Regions from separate parts of the Bradyrhizobium sp. CCGB12 genome, predicted to be linked through region 3. Evidence: riboswitches for the same ligand, from Rfam matches in the RefSeq annotation. Region 3 holds a riboswitch; each other region holds the start of a gene.
What was found. A riboswitch is a leader RNA that binds a small molecule or an ion and turns the genes downstream of it on or off. The one in region 3 is predicted to bind cobalamin.
Positions count from the first base shown of each region.

Region 1: another riboswitch for cobalamin. It lies ahead of NLM27_RS19600 (TonB-dependent receptor domain-containing protein); the one in region 3 lies ahead of NLM27_RS18700 (TonB-dependent receptor domain-containing protein).
Region 2: another riboswitch for cobalamin. It lies ahead of NLM27_RS39365 (TonB-dependent siderophore receptor); the one in region 3 lies ahead of NLM27_RS18700 (TonB-dependent receptor domain-containing protein).
Region 4: another riboswitch for cobalamin. It lies ahead of metE (5-methyltetrahydropteroyltriglutamate--homocysteine S-methyltransferase); the one in region 3 lies ahead of NLM27_RS18700 (TonB-dependent receptor domain-containing protein).

Region 1 covers NZ_JANADO010000001.1:4,170,237-4,175,120, reverse strand. The annotation lists gene NLM27_RS19605 (helix-turn-helix transcriptional regulator) at 1-101, opposite strand, end outside; gene NLM27_RS19600 (TonB-dependent receptor domain-containing protein) at 398-2,683, opposite strand; cobalamin riboswitch at 2,998-3,207, opposite strand; gene NLM27_RS19595 (DUF1254 domain-containing protein) at 3,569-4,153, opposite strand; gene NLM27_RS19590 (DUF1214 domain-containing protein) at 4,150-4,728, opposite strand; gene NLM27_RS19585 (transglycosylase domain-containing protein) at 4,738-4,884, opposite strand, start outside.
Region 2 covers NZ_JANADO010000001.1:8,547,593-8,552,476, reverse strand. The annotation lists gene NLM27_RS39370 (amidohydrolase family protein) at 1-1,183, opposite strand, end outside; cobalamin riboswitch at 2,005-2,200, shown strand; gene NLM27_RS39365 (TonB-dependent siderophore receptor) at 2,308-4,584, shown strand; gene NLM27_RS39360 (PepSY domain-containing protein) at 4,587-4,884, shown strand, end outside.
Region 3 covers NZ_JANADO010000001.1:3,948,426-3,953,309, reverse strand. The annotation lists gene cobF (precorrin-6A synthase (deacetylating)) at 1-476, shown strand, start outside; gene cobT (nicotinate-nucleotide--dimethylbenzimidazole phosphoribosyltransferase) at 487-1,539, shown strand; gene NLM27_RS18705 (histidine phosphatase family protein) at 1,546-2,118, opposite strand; cobalamin riboswitch at 2,191-2,393, shown strand; gene NLM27_RS18700 (TonB-dependent receptor domain-containing protein) at 2,508-4,856, shown strand; gene NLM27_RS18695 (PepSY domain-containing protein) at 4,869-4,884, shown strand, end outside.
Region 4 covers NZ_JANADO010000001.1:5,490,871-5,495,754, forward strand. The annotation lists cobalamin riboswitch at 2,346-2,538, shown strand; gene metE (5-methyltetrahydropteroyltriglutamate--homocysteine S-methyltransferase) at 2,641-4,884, shown strand, end outside.

The DNA of each region.
Region 1 (4,884 bases), 220 kb from region 3:
GTGATTTCAACGACTGTGCGAGGCCGGGCGCCCACCAGTTCGAATATCTGCCTGCGAGTAGGATCGCCGAGAGCAGCCAGTTGCGCGCTGTCTTTAGCCATAGCTACCCCGCGCGGCGCCGGTCATGCCTGCGGGTCCTCCAGTAGCAAGAGAGATAATTAGTTGTAGCTTATGATTAGTGTAAACTAATTATCGAGTCAATCGGTGCCGAGCGACAAAATAGTAGTCTCATTTTGGCTTCGAACGAGACGCGATCCGCCAGGCAGAGATGCAGTCTGGCGTGTCTGTGTCGGTCACTCGCTCATATCGGGTGCGCGGCGCCGGCGGGCCATCGCTCAAAGGCGAGGATCCCGCATGAAGATCGGATCGCGCGCGCCTTGCCGGCTGCGCGCTACCACTACCACTTGAACGACGCTGCCACCTCGTAGCTGCGGGGCGCACCGAGAATGATCTGGTCGGTGTATCCGGGATCGCCCCACGCCGCGTAGAGCTTGTTGGTCAGGTTTCTCACGCGGAAACTGATCCGCGTCTTCTCGACACCCGTGAAATATGACTTTGGAATGTCGACGAACGCAAACGCATCGAAGGTCGTGTAGGCATTCATGACAACCAGATTGTCCTGGTAGTTGAAGCGGTCGCCGACATGGCGCATGGACGCACCGATCTCCACCGGTAAGGCCGTCTCGAAGCGGTAGGACGCACCGGCATTGGCGACGAAGTTCGGAACATTGGGCGGCGTATTGCCGGAGTAGGACTGGAACACTCCGTTGCCGTCGACGTAACTGAAGTCGACGAAGCGCGACTGCACGAAGGCGACATTGCCCCACAGCTTCAGCCCGCCGAACGGATTGGTCGCTGCGGCGAGCTCGATGCCCTTGGAGGCGATCTTGCCGGCGACGTTGAAGACGATGCCGCTTTCGGGGACGTAGACGTTCTTGCGCTCGATATCGAACGCGGACGCGGTGAACTCGGTGCGCTTGTCAGCCGACTGCACTTTCACGCCGGTCTCGTAGGTTCGCGACGTCGTCAGCAGCAACGGCACCTGTGGCGCGAGGATGAAGATGTTGGCGACCGTCGGGTCGGCCGCCGTCGCATACTGGCTGTAAAGCATGACGCCCGGGGTAACCTCCCAGGTGTAGCCGACGCGGCCGGTGACGGGATTGAACACTTTCGAGAACGGATAGCCGCGGTCGGTGCGCAGCACGCCGTCGGGGGAGTAGCGCGTGCGGTCTAGCTTGATGTCCTCGAAGCGAATGCCGCCGATAAGCGCGAAGGTCGATGTCAGCTTGAGCCGGTCCTCGAACGACAGCGAGGCGGTGTTGACGCGGGTGTAGATCTTCTCGTCGCTTCGTGGACCATAAAGACCGCGGTCCGGATTAAGCAAATCGACGTAATCGCTGAAGAACAGCGTGTCCTGCGAGACGTTGAACTGGTTGTTGCTCGCGGCCACGGTTGCGACGAAACGATTGTCCATGCCGCCGATATCGGAATTGATAGTCAGGTCGGTGATGTTGCCGTAGAGCCGCTGTGCGTGATCCAGCGCTAGGCGCTCACGATAAATGCTCTGCGCGCCGGCAAAATTGCCGACGGTCTGGTCGAACGACGTGATCTCGTTGTTGAACCAGTGCCGATGGGCGTCATAGCCGTAAACCTGGCTCTTCAGCGAGACGTTGTTGGTGATGTCCCATTGAAAGCCTGACCGCAGCCAGAGCTCGCCCGCTCCGCTACGATTGTCGAGCACGTTGTAATTCGTCGTCAGCGTGCGCGCGTCGATGGTGGGCGTAACAGGCGTGCCGCCGCCGAGGTAGTAATTGCTCCAGGTCCCGGAGACGATCCCCGATGTCGGCACAACGCCCGGCGCGTTCGCCGGCACGATCGGCGTTCCCCAGTAGAAACGGTCCTTGTCCTGCCTGTACTCGGCCGCGCCCCAGACCTTCAGGCTGTCGTTGACGCGATAGTTCAACTGCCCGGAGACATTGCTCAGCTTCGAATAGGCATCGTCGATGAAGCTCTTGTCGTTGAAATGGCTGATGTCGAAGCGATAATCGAGTCCGTTGATCAGCGTGCTGCCGCCGGAGCCGTAGCCGGCGCGGTAGCCGTTGAAGGAATCGTAGGAGGTGAAGGCGTCGTTGACGATCGGGCCAGTGTGCGGCGCCTTGGTGACATAGTTGATTGCGCCGCCGGTCGCGCCGAGGCCCGCCACCAGCGAGTCCGGCCCTTTGATGATCTCGACCTGCTGGAGGCCTGCCACATCCATGGGGCGGCCGGTCATGGTCGAGGGCCCGATCGGGATGCCGTTGTAGAGCGTGCTGAGCTGGTCACCGGAAAAGCCGCGCATCGAGAAGATCGCGGGCGCGCCGGGCGCATCGCCGCCGGTGACGCCGACCGCAGCCTTGGCGACCTCGGTCGTGGTCCTGATGCCCTGATCCTGCATCGTCTGCTGGCTGATGACCTCGACGGTCGCGGGCATTTCCCGCGCCGTGATCCCGAGCCGAGAGCCGACATCGGTAACGGCGGCCGTGTTGAGCGGCGTCTGCACCGGGCCGCTTGACGGCTGCGCCGCCGGAGCCGCGACCACTGCACCACTACGGTTACGCGCCGGGACGCGTCGCGCGGTCCGCGACCATTGATTGCCAGGGCTGACGGCGGGAGCCGGCTTGGACATGGCCGGTGAGACGATCACCGGTCCGACCTCCTGGGAGGCACCGGGAGCCGCAGTCTGTGCCGTCGCCACTGAGGACAGCGATGTCGAAAGAGCTAAGGCGAGCAGGGCAGGTGTAGCGCCCCGAATTTGGCCTGCGAAGCCCTGAGAGATACCGATACGAACACGCGAAAACTCCGGCGCAATGCCAGAAACGAAATGATATTGCACGACAATGCTCTGCGGCGACGCAAACAAACTGTCACCGCGGTTGCCTTTGTCATCTGCCTTCGCCCTAGGCGGCAGATGCGCTGGCTACTCCTCCGACATCGGGGCACCCCGCCCAATGCGTTCGCGCGTGACTCATGGCTGGCAGCAGGTTTCCTGGCTCGCGGGTCATCGCCTTCGACCGCCTTCCCAGAGGCCCAATTCGGGGCTCCAGTGGTTCGTTTGGCCGTCGGCTATCCGCCTACAGTTGCGGGGGCAGCCGCGGAATTGCCCGCCGTAACGGACGCACCGCATTCCCTTGGATTGTCCTCGCGGACACTACCGATCACGAAACTGGCATCTGGCACTATACGCGTCAACATTCGCGCGGAGACTTTAGCCGGCGGGTCGTCTGATGGCGGCACTGTGTTGCAGTTTTGCTCGACCCGCACGGGCCGACGTAGAAATCCGTGTCTCACTTCAAACGAATCGTTGACACCACCATGAAAACACCCGCGGCGGACGGCTTCCCGCGCGGGTGTGACAAACTCTCGATGATGCCAATATGCCGGTGTTTTGCCCGACGTGTCAAAGGGGCGAAGGCGCGCGGCCCGGCTGCTTCTGATCGTCAACCGAAGAGCGCAATGATTTCAACGCCCTCGCTACTGTGCATGGGGTTGTTTTTCATGTTTTTGTTGTTGCGCCGCCGAAGCGGCCTGCTCAGCGGCGGCCGCGCGGCGCTTCGGCCTTGGCGGGCGCTTCGGTCTGCGGCGCGCAGGTTGCGGCTTGAAGCGTGGCCTGGGCCTGCGGCATGAGGCCCGGCTCGGCGGCGAGCGCCTTCATCACGATCAGGCCCGTCGTGCTTGGGGAATCGATGATCAGCCGGTCGGCCGCGGTGACCTCTTCGTCCTCGGGCAGCTCGTTGTGCTGCGCTTCCGTCATCAGGTCGAGCTCGATCACCTTGCGGCCCGCCGAGCGGTCGTTGATGGCGTAATAGGCGATCTCGTTGCGGGTGTAGAACGACACCGAGGTGTAGGCCTGGCTGACGGGCACCGTGAGCTTGAGCGGCCCGCCCGTGAGGTCGTAGCGGCAGATCGCGAGCGCAAAGGCCGGGTCCATGAACGGCATCGGTGAGGTCTGCGGATCGGCGAGGGGAAGCTGGGTGACGCCGTTGAGCTTCGTCATCGGCGTCAGCCGCGAATAGGCATCCTGCGTCGCGATCCGTGGCAGCGCCAGCACGCTGACGAGATGGACCACGAGGCCCAGAACGATGCCGGCGACGATGGTGAACAGCAGGCGGATCATGAGCAGCCCACCGTGCTGATGGTGGGCATCGGCGCATCGCGCTGGGTACGCGTGGCGACCCCGACCGGGGTGTCGTAGAGGCGCAGCATCAGGGCGTAGCGCTCGATGCCGCCGGTCGGCAGCCAGTTGCCGGCGCGCGAGCGCGAGGCGATGCGGATCTCGAACGAGCCGTCGGATTGCCGCACGATCTCCTGGCTGGTGAAGCCGTAGCGCTGCAGCGAGTTGGCGACGAGGTGGCCCTTGCGGTCGTAGAGCGTCAGCGTCCAGAACCGCGCCGGCGGCGTCACGCCGGAGACGATCACGTCGCAGCGGCCGTCGAGCGCCTTCTTCTTGTCGTCGGCCGTCGCGGTGAAGGCGACGCCGTCGCCGGTGCCGATCGGCAGCTCGCCGTTGCGCACGATGGTGGCGCGCGAATAGGGATCGACGTCGGCGGTGCCGGTGCGCGGCCGCGCGGTCCAGGCGCCGATGGTCAGCGTGCCGATCTCGGTGCCGCGCGTCGTCGTCATCCAGGTCGCGCCGACGCCGACCACGCTCGCGAGCAGAAGGGCCGTCAATGTGATCAGGATCAGCCGCACGGGTTTCGATCAGTTCTTGCGCGGGGCGGAGGCGTTGGCGTTCTCTTCCGCATAATTCTGCGGGAAGGCGAGCGCACTCGTTGACGAGGACGGCTTGGCCGGGTTGATGTCGGCGGCCGACGATTTGTTCGCAGTCTTGGCCGCATCATCCAGCAG
Region 2 (4,884 bases), 4.6 Mb from region 3:
CCCATTCGCGGATGAACTTCGTGAAGCAGCCGGCCGAGCGCGGATGCGAGGTGGCATCGTCAGGCAGCGGCCAGGCATCGCCGGTGTAGGTCTTGCCGTCCGACGTCGTCCACGGCATCGCATCGGACGCGATGGCACCGCCGGGATAGAGCACCGACATGTCGAGCAGGTCGCGGTGATGCGCATTATGCTCGGTGTCGAGGATGTGCCAGAGCACCAGCGAGGAGGGCTCTTCGGCCTGCGCCTTCAAGAGCTCCTCACGGTCGTGGAAACGGTAACCGTCAGTCACGCGCTGCACGGAATCGTAGCCGGTGCCGTTGCGCTCGACGAATTTGGGATCGCTGAAGAACGCCGCCGCCAGCACGGTCGAGCCGGTGCCGTAGGGATAGGCCTCGACCGTGATGGGCAGGCCCTGCGCCTGCGCCTTCTCGACCAGCACGCGGCAGCGCGCAATGTCGGTCTTGCTCGACGAGTTGAAATGGCAGATATGCATGTGCGCGCCGGTGGCGCCGGCATAGCCGATCAGCCGGATATAGGCTTCCACCGCGCTTTCGGGGTCGATACGCGACATGAAGGCGACGTGGGTGAAGGTCGGGACGTCCTTGGCCGCAGCCAACTGGCAGACCGCCGTCAGCTCCTGCACGCCGGCGCCCGGCGCATAGGCGTTCAAGATGCCGATGCCGATGCCGCCTTCGTTCAGGCCCCGCCCGAGGCGCTCGAGGATGCCCGCGACCTCGGCATCGGTCGCGACGTTGTCCATCCAGCGGCGGTCGCGCATGGCGTTGCCGAACGCCTCCAGCGAGCTCTCCGCATTTGAGCCCGTCATCGCGCCGATGCGCGCAAAGGCCCAGTTGGTGGCGGCGCCGTAGTTCAGCACGCGCCCTTTCCTCGCCTGCCGCTCATACCAGGACCCGACCGGCAGCACACCGGCCTCGAGATCGAGCGTGGTCGTCACGCCGTCGAACGCCTGCATGCGGTCGGCCGGGATCGACTGGCCATGCGCGTGCAGATCGATGAAGCCGGGCGCGACCACGAGGCCGGTGGCGTCGATGACCCGCTCCGCGCCGCCGAGCGAGGAGCCAACCGCGGCGATCTTGCCGTCCACAACCGCCACGTCGCCGATGGCGTCCATCCCGCTCGCGGGATCCACCACCCGGCCACCAGAGATCACCAAGCTGCTCATTCCACACTCCTCCGCGCTGAAGTCGCATCAAGGCAGATTCTGGAAGGAACGACCACCTCCACCGAGGCCGATGCATCATGCTCGCACGGAAGGTCATTTGGCAGGCAATTCGCAGACACGCCGTCGCGTCCTCGCGGCATGTTCTGCCCGAGCTGCGCTCTCCTCTTCACACCCTCTCGCCAGAAAGGGCGCAGGGAAGACCGGGCGCCGGCTGGCACCCATAAGACCCCTGCGCTGAACGAATGCACACGCAGTGCACAGGGGAGACACAGGGCAGCCGAGACCAGGCCTTCCCTGCGCGATGGTTTGACGGCCTATGCCGCGCTCTCCCGGGAGCCGAGTTCCTTCTGGCCTCCCTCACCCCTGCGAAATTCACGACACCGCGCCGGTTGACGCGATGACGCCTTCGCCAAGGCTTGACCGTAGCAACGACGGCCAGGACCACACGGTTTCGCCGTACGCGGACGACCCTGCTTCGCCAAGAGGCTTCGCAGGGCACAGGCGCCGTCCGTCTTCGCAGGACGTGCCATGCTCACGAGGTTCATCTCGCCCTGCACGCCACAGCCCGCCTTCAACGCCGCCCGCGTCCACCGCAATCCCAGCCCGCGTTCGTGACGACGTACGACCGCCCCTTTGGTGGGCCGGGACGGGCGACACATACGACAAATCCGAATTTCGGTAAAGTGGAATATTTTTGCGAGAAGGGACTGACGCTGAGTCGAGCTGCCGGACGAACGCTGAGCGATCGGCACGTCGGGCCGATGACGGTGCGGCGCGTTGATCTGTCTCGGGACGGCTAGTTGACAGCCCTTTGCAAATAAAACTAGGGTGCCTGCGACGGTTCTCCTTCGGGAGATCAATAGGGAATACGGTGCGGGGATCCCCCAACGCCGTGGCTGCCCCCGCAACTGTAAGCGGTGAGCCTTCGCCAAACGCCACTGGGCCTGCGGGCCTGGGAAGGCGGCGACAGGTAACGACCCGCGAGCCAGGAGACCTGCCGTCAGTCGTGGTCACACGCGAGCACATTGGGCGGGGTGTCCTGGTGGGTGTTGGGCTGCCGTCCTCTTGGGGCAGTGGCCAGACTGCGTTCGCGGTGACGTGCCACGTTATCGCGAGTCCTATTGATGACCTCCCGTACCATCTTCGCGCCACGGCATCGCCGCGCGTTGCTCCGTTCAGTTGCATTCTCCTGTTTCGTGTTGTCGACAGACGGCTGGGCACAGTCCGCAAGTCCGGTCCAGATGCTCGACCCCGTGGTGGTGCAGCCGCCGGCAACGCCGCCGAGTACCCGCAGCACCCGACGCAGTTCTGCTGCCGCCCGCGCCGCGCGTTCGCGCCAGCAGCACAACATGGCTGCCAACACCGATACACCGATTTCCGCGCCGACTGGACCTGTCTTCGCCGCGCCGACGCTCAACCTCACCGGCGCGACCACGGCGGGCAGCCGGCTCGGCCTCACACGACTGCAGACTCCGGCCAGCGTGGAGGTGATCTCCGCTGAAACCATCGCCGAGCGCGGCCAACAGAACATCGTCGACGCGGTAACGCAAAACGCCACCGGCTTCACGGCGAGCCCGGCACCGGGCAATGGCGGCGTCTCGTTCAATACCCGCGGCTTCACGGGCCTCGGCTCCGTCATGACGCTGTATGATGGCACCCAGCTCTATATCGGCGCCGGGACGGTGACCTTTCCGTTCGACACTTGGTCGACCGAGCGCATCGAGGTGCTGCGCGGCCCTGCATCGGTGTTGTACGGCGCGGGCGCGGTCGGCGGCGCCATCAACGTGGTTTCAAAACTGCCGTTGTGGATCTCCCGCAACCAAGCCGAGGTCTCGCTGGACAGCAACACGACGCGGCGAATTGCCGTGGACAGTGGCGGTCCGGTCAGCGAGAACGTCGCCTATCGGATCACCGCCTCCGGCAACATGTCGGATGGCTGGGTCGATCGCGACAACACCTCGAATGTCGCGCTTCATGCCGTGGTCCAGATCAAGCAGAGCGAAGACGTCACCTGGACGCTGTCTACGGACTACGGTGACCGCGACCCTTCGCGCTACTTCGGCACGCCGCTGATCAACGGCAGGCTCGACGAATCGCTACGTTTCAAGAATTACAACGTCAGCGACAGCCACATCCGCTACCAGGACAGCTGGAATCAGGTGAAGACCGAATGGCAGATCGCCGACGGAATTTCGGTTCAGAACACACTTTACTATCTTAACTCCAAGCGGCACTGGAAGGACGTCGAAAGCTACGCCTATAACCCCGCCACTGGCCTCATCAACCGAAGCAGCTACATCGAGATTTTTCACGATCAGCAGCAGGTCGGCAATCGCATGGATGCGAAATTCCGCGGGCATGTCCTTGGTATGGCCAATGAGTTCGTCGCAGGCTTCGACGTCAACAGCATCAATTTTACCCACACCAACAATTCACCCTACGGCGGCTCGTCGTCCGTCAACCCGTTCAATTTCGTTCCGGGCGTATTCAACAGCCCAAACGCCACAATTCCGGGTTACGGCAGTGTGACTAACCAGTATGCGCTATTTGCCGAGAACAGGCTGTCGGTCACCGAGCAACTGTCCTTGATTGCCGGCATCCGCCAGGACGAACCGACAATCACGCGCACTGACTATGTCTCGCCGGCCAACCACTTCGAGAAATCGTTCTCCTCGACAACCTGGCGCGCCGGAGCGGTCTATACACCGGTCAAGGATCTCGCTTTCTATGGCCAGTACGCCACCGCGGTCGATCCGGTCGGAGGGCTCATCTCACTGTCCTCCGCAAACAAGAGCTTCGACCTGGCCACCGGCAGACAGATCGAAATTGGTGTTAAGCAATCGTTCTGGGGCGGCCGCGGCGAATGGACTCTGGCCGGCTATGAGATCGTGAAGAACAACTTGCTGGCACGCGACCCCAACATTCCTTCGCTGACCGTCCAGGTCGGCCAGCAATCATCGCGCGGCGTCGAAGCATCGGTCGGCTTCCTGCTCGATTATGGTTGGCGAATCGATGCCAATACCGCCTTCCTGCGCGCGAAGTACGATGACTTCGTGCAGGCGGTCGGCGGCGGAAGTGCGAATTATGCCGGTAACGTACCTGTCAATGTACCGCAGAACGTCTCCAATATCTGGGCGACCTGGGCTTTTGCACCGAACTGGTCGGCCAACGCGGGCGTACAGATCGTCGGCAGGACTTATGCGGACAATGCCAACACGGTGACACGCCCGGCCTACAACATTGTCAATGCCGGCGTGCAATGGAAGCCTGATCTCAACACCACCGTGTCGTTCCGCATCTACAATCTCTTCGACGAGGTGTACACGATGTCGGGCGGCACCACTCAGTGGCTGCTCGGCATGCCACGCACTGCGCAGCTCGCGGTCAACGTGAAGTTCTGAGCGTGGCACGAACCCTGAAACGCACACTTCGGCGGTGGCTATACATCGGCCACCGCTGGGTCGGCATCGTCACCTGCCTGTTTTTCGCCATGTGGTTCGTTTCCGGCGTGGTGATGATGTACGTCGCTTTTCCCGGCCTTTCCGACAAGGAAAGGCTGGCAGCGCTTCCTGATATTGAATGGGAGAAAGTGGCGTTGTCGCCGGACGACGCGATGAAGACGGCGGGCGCCACGCGCTATCCGCGCGATCTTCGGCTTTCCATGCTGGCCGACGAGCCGGTGTATCGGATAGCCGGCTGGG
Region 3 (4,884 bases):
GGTCGCAAACGATCGCGAATCATCTCGAAGGTAACGGCAAGGTCGCGCTGTTGATCTGGGGCGATCCATCGCTTTACGATTCCTCGCTGCGCATCGCACGGCGGCTCAATCCGTTGCCTGATATAGAGGTCGTGCCCGGGATCACCTCGATCCAGGCGTTGTGCGCGGCGCATGCGCTGCCGCTCAACGACATCGGCGAGCCGTTCCTGGTCACGACAGGCCGCCGCCTGCGCGAAGGCGGCTGGCCGCAGGGCGTCGACACCGTGGTGGTGATGCTCGACGGCGGCGCGGCGTTCCAGTCGCTCGATCCGGCCGGGCTCCACATCTGGTGGGGCGCCTATCTCGGCATGCCCGATCAGATCATCATGTCTGGTCCGCTCGCCGAAGTCGGCCCGCGCATCGTCGCCCTGCGGCAAGAGGCGCGCGAGCGGCATGGCTGGATCATGGACAGCTACATTCTCAAGCGCCTGATGTAAGCGAGGCAGCATGCTCCCCGAATGGGTCACCCAGAAATGCCCTGAGATCTCCGCGCATCATCGCGAGGCAGCGATCGGGCGGCAGGCGCAATTGACCAAGCCGACCGGCGCTCTCGGCCGGCTCGAGCAGCTCGCCATCGAGCTTGCGGGCCTGCAGGCGACGGAGCAGCCCCGCGCCGCGCGCGTGCCGATCATCGTGTTCGCCGGTGATCACGGCATCGTCGCGCAGGGCGTGTCGGCCTATCCGCAAGCCGTGACCATCGCGATGATGGCGAATTTTGCCTCGGGCGGTGCTGCGATCTCGGTGCTGGCGCGTGAGCTTAGCTCGAACCTCGAAGTCGTCGATGCCGGTACGCTGGCCGAGGCGGAGATGGCGGGCGTCGTTACCGACAAGCCGCGTCGTGGCACGCGCGATTTCAGCGTCGAAGCCGCGCTCACACCTGCCGAGTTGGCATTCGCCTTCGAAACCGGTCGGCGCGCCGTCGCGCGCGCGGAGGCCCATCAGCCCGATCTCCTGATCTTCGGAGAGATGGGCATCGGCAACACCACGACGGCGGCGGCGATTGCAGCAAGCCTGCTCGGCATCAACGCCGAGGAGATCGCGGGCAGCGGTACCGGCATCGACGCGGCCGGCCGCGTGCATAAGGCGCGCGTGATTGATGCTGCAATCGCGCGGCATGGCGTTGCGGGAGCGACGCCGGAGCAGATCCTGTGTGCCATCGGCGGTTTGGAGATCGCGGCGATCTCAGGCGCCATCATTGCGGCCGCACAGCGCCGCATCCCCGTATTGATCGATGGCTTCATCGTGTCGGTCGCAGCGCTCGTAGCCGTACGTCTCAATCCCTCGTGCCGGCCGTTCCTGTTGCCGTCGCATCAATCGGCAGAGCAGGGGCATCGGCTGGTGCTGCGTGCGCTGAACGTGCAGCCGTTGATCAGCCTCGATCTCAGGCTCGGCGAGGGATCGGGCGCCGCGATCGCATTGCCGCTGGTGCGCCTCGCCTGCAGCCTCCACAACGGCATGGCAACCTTCGCGCAGGCCAATGTGCCGGACCGGCCGGCCTGATACGCATCAAGCCGCGCGCTGATTGACCGACACGACGCGCCAGCCGCTCGCGAGCCGGTCGATCCGGGTCAGCGACAGCGGATCGATCACGAAGCGCAAGGCCCCTTGCGGTGTCAGATCCAGCGCGATGCAGAGTGCAGCGCGGATCGTGCCGGAATGCACGACGAGCGTTGCTGGTCCGGCTCCGATCCGTGACAGACCCAGCCGGACGCGCGCGACCTGATCTTCAAAGCTCTCGCCGCCCGGTGGCCGCCCGTGCGCCGGATCGCTCCAGAATTGCGCATGGGTCTCGTCGCCAGCCGCGGCGATCTCGTCATGCCGACGGCCGGTCCAGTCGCCAAAATCCTGTTCGCTGAACTCGGGCACCAGCTCTGGCGCGAGCCCCAGCGCCTGCGCGGTCTCGACCGTGCGCCGCGACGGGCTGGCATAGCTCGCCGCGCCTCCTGGCAGGCGCTGCCGCAGTGCCTGGAATTGCGTGGGATCGCCGAGATCGGCCGGCGCGTCGGCCGCATGGATCGTTCCCGCGATGCCGTCGACCGGCGCATGCCGTATCAGCCAGAGGAAGGTCTCGCCTTCCATGCTCGTCTCCAAGGAAGTTGGTTGCTGTGGCAATACCGCCGCAGCTTGCACATTGACTCTGTCTTGATCGTAATCCTAGATGGCTGCGACGGTTTCCCCGAAAGGGGATGAAAAGGGAATGCGGTGCGGGGACGTTGTCCCCAATGCCGCGGCTGCCCCCGCAACTGTAAGCGGTGAATCCTTCGTCAGAAGCCACTGGGTCCTCGGTCCCGGGAAGGCGACGAAGCGGTCACGACCCGCGAGCCAGGAGACCTGCCGTCAGCCGTGGTCACACGCGAAGATGTCGGTCGGGGAGTACAGACATTCGGCTTCATCGGACGGCTGAAGGGCCAAAGGTGAGACCTCGTTCGCGGTGACGTGCCACTGACGTCATACCGATGCCCAAAACCGTGTCTTCCATCCGTCGTGTACCACCGCGCAGATTCCTCCTCGCCTCCGCGGCCCTTACGTCGCTCGCCGCCGTCGATGTTCCTGCCGCGCTGGCGCAGCAGACCCGCGAACCCCTGCCACCCGTCGAGGTGTCGCCGGCTCAATCCCGCAAGCAGGCGAGGCCAGTGGGCCGGGAGGCGCAGAGCGCACGCCGTGCGGCTGCACGCCGGCCGACACCGGCACCCGCAGCGCCCAAGCCTGTCGTTCCGACCGACGCAGCGCAAACACCGCTCAACACCAATGCGATCGCCGAAAGCGCCTCGCGCCTCGGCCTGACCGTGCAGGAGACGCCCGCGACCGTCGAGGTGATCTCGGCCCAGACCATGCGCGAGCAGGGCTATCGCACCGTGTCCGAGGTGGCGCAGGGTGCGGTCGGTGTGACCTCCGGCGATAATCCGGCCGAGCCCGCGGCCTTCTCCATGCGCGGCTTCACCAACAGCCAGATCAACACGCTCTATAACGGCATCAAGATCGGCCCGCAGAACATGACTTCGCGGATCATTGACACCGCCAATCTTGAAGCCGTTGAATTTTTGAAAGGCCCGGCCTCGCTGATGTCGGGCGAGGGCGCGGCCGGCGGCGCCATCAACTTGATCACCAAGCAGCCGCATACCGGAGCGATCCGGAACGAAGCTGATTTCTCCTGGGATTCCCTGAACTCGTTCCGCGCGCATTACGGCTCGGGCGGCAGCACCAATGTGCGGGGCCTCGACTATCGCTTCGACATCAGCCGCGCCTCGCTCAACGGCTTTGCCGACGACACCAACACCAAGACTTTCGACGTCTCCGGCCAGCTCAACTACCGCGTCTCCGACAGTCTCAAGATCTGGGGCGCGATCGAGTACCGGGAAGACCGCTCGAAGGCGTATTGGGGTGCGCCGCTGGTGGCGGTCGCCTTCAGCGGCTCGCACGCGACGACGGGGATCGTCTCCGGCAATTATTTCAACAGGACCGATCTTGGGGCTGTCACGATCGACGACCGCACCTTCAACACCAACTACAACGTCCTCGACAATCGTAACGTGGCGCAGGAGGTCTGGCTGCGCGGCGGCTTCGAGCTGAAGCTGGCGCCCGACCTGACGCTGAAGAGCCAGGCCTATGGCTACGGCGCAGACCGCACCTGGTTCAACAACGAGATCGAGGCGTTCGATTCCACGAACAACCAGGTATATCGCGAGCGCTTCTACGTCGCGCATAGCCAGCGGCTGGTCGGCAACATCACCGACTTGGTCTGGGATGCGAATATCGCCGGATTCGACAACCGCATGGTCACGACGCTGTCGTCGAGCTACCTTGATTTCGTCAGGCCGGGCTCGGCGACCTTCCCGAACGATTTTGTCTCTTTGGTCGATCCCAGCCGTGGCTTCTACGGCTCGCTCACGACCAAGCAGCAGACCGCGCGCATCGACAACGAGGCGCTCTCGTTCGAGGACCGGCTGAAGCTGACCCGCACATTTGCACTGGTCGGTGGCCTCCGCGTCGAGCATATCGGGCTCGACCGCAATTCGACCGATGTCAACGGGCTGGTGAAGGCCGGCTTCCCGTACTCGATAGACTGGGCACCGGTGACGGGTCGTATCGGCTACACGTGGGATGCCGTGCCCGGCCTGACCTTCTTCAGCCAGTACGCGACTGGCGCTGACGTCTCGGCCAACAACATCTTCCTGCTCGCACCGACCCAGCCGCTCGACCTGACCACCTCGCGTACCTATGAGACCGGCGTCAAGCACCTGTTCTGGGACAACCGGGCGGAGTGGTCGTTCTCGGCCTACGACATCGTGCGCAAGAACGTCTATGCCGCCGCCGGCGGCATGCAGCTTAACATCGCCGGACGACAGGAGTCGAAGGGCGTCGAGCTCGCCGCGTCCGTCAGGCCGATCGAGCCGTTGCGGCTGTGGGGCAACATCGCCTATGTCGATGCGCGCTACGCCGACTACAATTTTGTCGGCGGCTCGTTCTCCGGCAACACGCCGCCGAACGTGCCGCGCATCGTCGCCAATGCCGGCGCGTCGTACCGGTTCTTCACGCCCTGGCCGGTGGAGCTCGGCATCACCGGCCGCCATGTCGGCGACCGCTACAACACGGATGCGAACGTGGTGACGATGAAGGCCTATACCGTCGCCGACGTCTACGCCTTCGTCGATATCCCCAGAACGGTGTTCAATGCGGTCGATCAGGCCCGCCTGACCTTCCGCGTGCGCAACATCACCGACAAGCGCTACGCGATCTGGGGCGATCCATTCTATCCCGATCAGATCCTGCTGGGCGCGCCGCGCACCTACGAAATCTCGGCGGCGTTCAAATGGTGAGGCCTTGAGCGCATGATGGGCGCGATCG
Region 4 (4,884 bases), 1.5 Mb from region 3:
TGCTCAAATTGAGCGCGGCTATATCTTTGAGGGGCAATACTGCAACTGGCCCGATTCTCGCAGGAGCGTCGACTAACCTGTCGAGTGTGATTGAGTTCGAACGTTGACTTATCCTGCAGCGATCGCCGATGCACGACGCAAGCGTCACTTACCGATATATCCGAGGCGGCAGTGGCGATCTCTACGGCCCCACAACACGGTCCATTTCATTCTGGCGTGGAGCTCCCAACTACAGGTGAACGACTGGCGATGACCCTTCAATTTCACCGAGCCGTCGAGCACCTGGAAGTATGGAGCGCAACTGGCCGTAGTTTCTCATTTGTGATCACCTATGCGACCCCGACCGGCCCCGGCTTTCACGGACGTTCCGGCTATGTGGCGTCGTGGCGACCGCTTGGCGATAGCCGTGGCGCCATAAAAATCGGTGGTTCGCCCTTCCGAACGTTCGCCACGGCTGAGGGGGCTTGCAATAGGATGCTCGAATACCTGACGGGGGACAACTGATGTGATGCTGAACAAGTGCGCCGTGCTACGGAGCCTTGACCAAGAATGTCCTGCAGCCTTTGGCGCTCGAGGACACCTTCCTGGAATGTCTCACCAGCAGACTTCTCGCCCAGCCGCCATCAAGCTGCGAGAACATCCTTAAACATTGCCGCATTGCTTGAGCGCCTTTCGGCCGATAGCTCCCAGCGAATGAGGAGAAGCTAAGCCGTGCAGGCATACTTCTGTTTGAAAGGACGCCTTCTCGTGTCGGTGATGTCCGGCTTAGGACGTCTATGTCGATAACCCGACAATGGCGTAGCTAAATCACTCTGCCGGCCGGCTCAGACGCCGCTTTTCTCAGCGCTGTGACGTTCTTCGCATGGCATGCCGATTGCCGATGATGACCGTAGCCGCCAATGCGACGCAGGTCTCGCTGGAGCCAACTCAGCAGCATATGTCGCCATGGCTCTTGATCAGTGTAGGAAGAACGCTGCCCCATGAGACAACCGACGCTCAAACGCAACACCGCCTATTGCAGATCACATGGCAATGATTCGCGACCGAGGAGGGTTTGGAACTACGGGCTGATTGCAGCGCTCCTTTTTAATGCGCTGCTCTGGGCTGGGATATGGCGGGCAGTCGCGATGCTCTTTCACTGAAATGCTCTTCAAAACTTGCAGCCCGGATGTCCGTGAAGCTGCCAAACTGCTAGCGGCCTCAAGGCCCGAGTTGGTCGACGCGCCGCTTTTCCGGATGCCAAGGCTTCACGCCTCTTGGAAGAAGGTGCGTACGTAGCCAGCAAACGGTCGATTAAGCGACTGGTTCACCATCCAATTCCGGTCGGAGGGCACAAACCGAGGGCGCGACCAGCTAGCGGCGGAAGTCTGATCACCGGTCAGTTCCGCGGTCGTGAGCCAGGGCGCCAACCTCGCCGTCGTCGGCGACCCGCTCGAGGCTCTGTCGGGAAGCTGCGGAGCACTAGAACTCTGGGCTTAGGTCTGGCTCGCGCCACTTCATGCACGCTACCAGTTTTGGGCGGCCGCACTAGCACGTCATACTCTTTGGCGAACTTGAACAGCCACTCTCGATCTTCGCTCCCAACAAAGATGCCATCAGTTCGCGTTGCTTCCGCACGGCCGCGCCAATGATCGCGATTTACAACTTACTCTTTATGGCGCTGTGCATGCAACAAATGCGACGCCGGTGCTCCGTACCTTTACATAATCTGGTTTGCCGCAACGCGACTCCGTCCGAGATGCGCTCGGCGCAAACACTCTCCCTCGTAGTGATCGCAACATTCCGTCGCGTTCTGATCAAATGCTATGTGTACTTCGCGACGCTCTCGATAGCATCACGGCTTTTCGACACGAGATCGCCACAACGCCCTGCCCCCAGTCCGACAGAGCGCGCCAGGCTTCATTGCCGTTCCGTCAAAGTGAGATGAAATCGCCCAGCAGGCACATGCCGCCTCAGATTCGCGCCGGAACGCTCTTTTAAAAGGTCCTCCACGGCTTCGTCGGATAAGCCGCGTCGCGACGCCCCGAATTGATCGAGACTCCGAAGTCGAAGACCAGACGCCTCTGCCTGCGCACCCACTGTTTCCGATGACCACACTTCGCGACCATGATCTGGCGGTCGCCAGCAGCCAGCCGATGGCAAACGGTACCGGAGACGTGTGAAGCCCGCGCGCGCACAAATGGTCGGCAGATATTTACAATCCACTCGGGCGGACGTCACGAGGCTTGGCCATGCGTTGCGGCTCGGATCAGATGTCTCCCCATTTGGCGTGTGTCCAATCGGCCAGGAGGATGCGGCCGCGATGTTGAAGGGTTGACGAAACGATTGTTTTGCAGGAAGTTGATTCCGTCCGAGGTTCTCTGGGTCTCGCTTGATCCGGAGCTAAGAGGGAAGCCGGTGTGATGCCGGCGCTGCCCCCGCAACTGTAAGCGGCGAGCCGCTGTCCAATATTGTCACTGAGGCCGGTTGGCTTCGGGAAGGCCGGACAGCAGCGATGATCCGCGAGCCAGGAGACCTGCCCCGGCAACGATTTCGTCCACGGGCGGGGTGTCCCGGTGGTGCGTCAAGCAGTTGCCACTGCGGCGGCCTGTACCTGCGCGCATCCACCTTCGCCTCGCCTCCAAACATGGGGTTGAAGCGATGTCCAACATTTCAGTTCGCGTTGCAACGCTGGGTATGCCGCGCATCGGTCCGCGCCGCGAACTCAAATTCGCGGTTGAGAGCTACTGGGCCGGTAAGTCAAGCGAAGCGCAGCTCTTGGAGGCTGCGGCCGGACTTCGTCTCGCCAACTGGGCCCGGCAAAAGTCGCTCGGCGCGACCGTCATTCCTTCGAACGACTTCTCGCTCTATGACCATGTGCTCGATACCAGCGTGATGGTCGGCGCGATTCCCGACGTTTACGGTTGGGTGGCAGGGCCGGTGTCACTCAAGACCTACTTCGCCATGGCGCGCGGCGCAGAAGAATATGCAGATCGTGGGCATGCCGATCATCGACACGGCGCGGCAGCGCAGGAAATGACAAAGTGGTTCGACACCAACTACCATTACATGGTCCCGGAACTTCGCAAGGACCAAACCTTCAAGCTTTCCTCGCGTAAGCCGATTGAGGAATACGAGGAGGCAAAGAGCCTTGGATACCAGACGCGCTCCGTGCTGGTTGGACCCGTCACCTTCCTGAAACTCGGCAAGAGCGCAGATCCAGCGTTCAATCCACTGTTGCTGCTGGACCAGCTTCTACCGGTCTATGTCGATGTCCTTCGTGAACTAGCCGCGCGAGGTGCGGAATGGGTTCAGCTCGACGAGCCCTGCCTAGTCCTTGACCTAGACGAAGCATCACGCGGCTCATTGCGGCGGGCATATACCCATTTCGCAAAGCAGGTACCCGGCCTCAAAATCATGCTGGCTACCTATTTCGGGAGCCTCGGCGACAATCTCGATACAGCCTTGGCCTTGCCCGTGGCTGGCGTTCACGTCGACCTGGTTCGGGGCTCAGATCAGTTGAGCCTCATCGCCGCCATAGCCCGGAGCGATCTCGTTCTCTCACTTGGAGTCATTGATGGGCGAAATGTCTGGCGCTCCAATCTGCCGGACTTGTTCAACAAGCTGGCGCCCACTATCGCAAAGCTGGGTCATGACCGCGTCGAGATCGCTCCTTCATGTTCGCTGCTTCATGTCCCAGTCGACCTGGAGCTCGAAAGCGATCTCGATTTCGATGTAAAGAGTTGGCTGTCGTTCTCGGTCCAGAAAATCAAGGAACTGGCCACATTGGGAAGTGCGCTCGCCGGCAATCATGCCCATGTATCTCGCCGCCTTGCGGCTTCCAAACGGGCGGCCGTGGCTCGCGAGAAGTCGTCTAAGATTCACAACGCCGATGTCACCCGACGTATGACGACGATTGGCCAAACAATGCGTCGCCGCGACAGGCCGTACGCTGAGCGTGTCGAGCTTCAGCGCGCGCGATTCGCCTTCCCAGCGTACCCAACGACGACGATTGGATCATTCCCGCAGACTGCGGAGATTCGTCGTGCCCGTGCGTCCCACGCGCAGGGAACGTTGAGTGACGCGCAGTACGAGCAGTTTCTCAAAGCGGAAACGGCGCGTGCAGTGAGATGGCAGGACGACATAGGGCTCGATGTGCTCGTGCATGGCGAGTTCGAGCGAAATGACATGGTGCAGTATTTCGGTGAGAAGCTATCGGGCTTCGCCTTCACGAAACACGGCTGGGTTCAGTCCTATGGCTCACGCTACGTCCGTCCGCCGATTCTGTTTGGAGACGTCTCCCGTCCGAGGCCGATGACGGTCGACTGGTGGCGCTATGCGCAGTCGATGACCGAGAAGCCGGTGAAGGCAATGTTAACTGGGCCGGTGACCATTCTGAACTGGTCGTTTGTTCGTGATGATATCCCCCGGAGCAAGGCTTGCGTACAGATCGCGCTCGCGATCCGGGACGAGGTGGCCGACCTTCAGAACGCCGGAGCAAAAATCATTCAGATAGACGAGGCGGCGTTGCGTGAAGGATTGCCGCTGCGCAAGTCACAGTGGAAAAGCTATCTCGATTGGGCCGTAGACAGCTTTCGCATTTGCTCTTCAGTCGTTGCAGACGAAACGCAGATTCATACTCATATGTGTTATTCCGAATTTAACGACATCATTGATGCTATCGCGGATATGGATGCCGACGTCATTTCGATCGAGACGTCGCGATCGAAGATGGAACTGCTGGACGCCTTCAGGAGCTACAAGTACCCAAATCAGATCGGTCCGGGCGTCTATGACATCCATTCGCCGCGCGTTCCTGATACGGCCGAGATGAAACACCTCCTGACGCTCGCGCGCCAACAGCTCTCCGACTCTCAACTATGGATTAATCCCGATTGCGGCCTG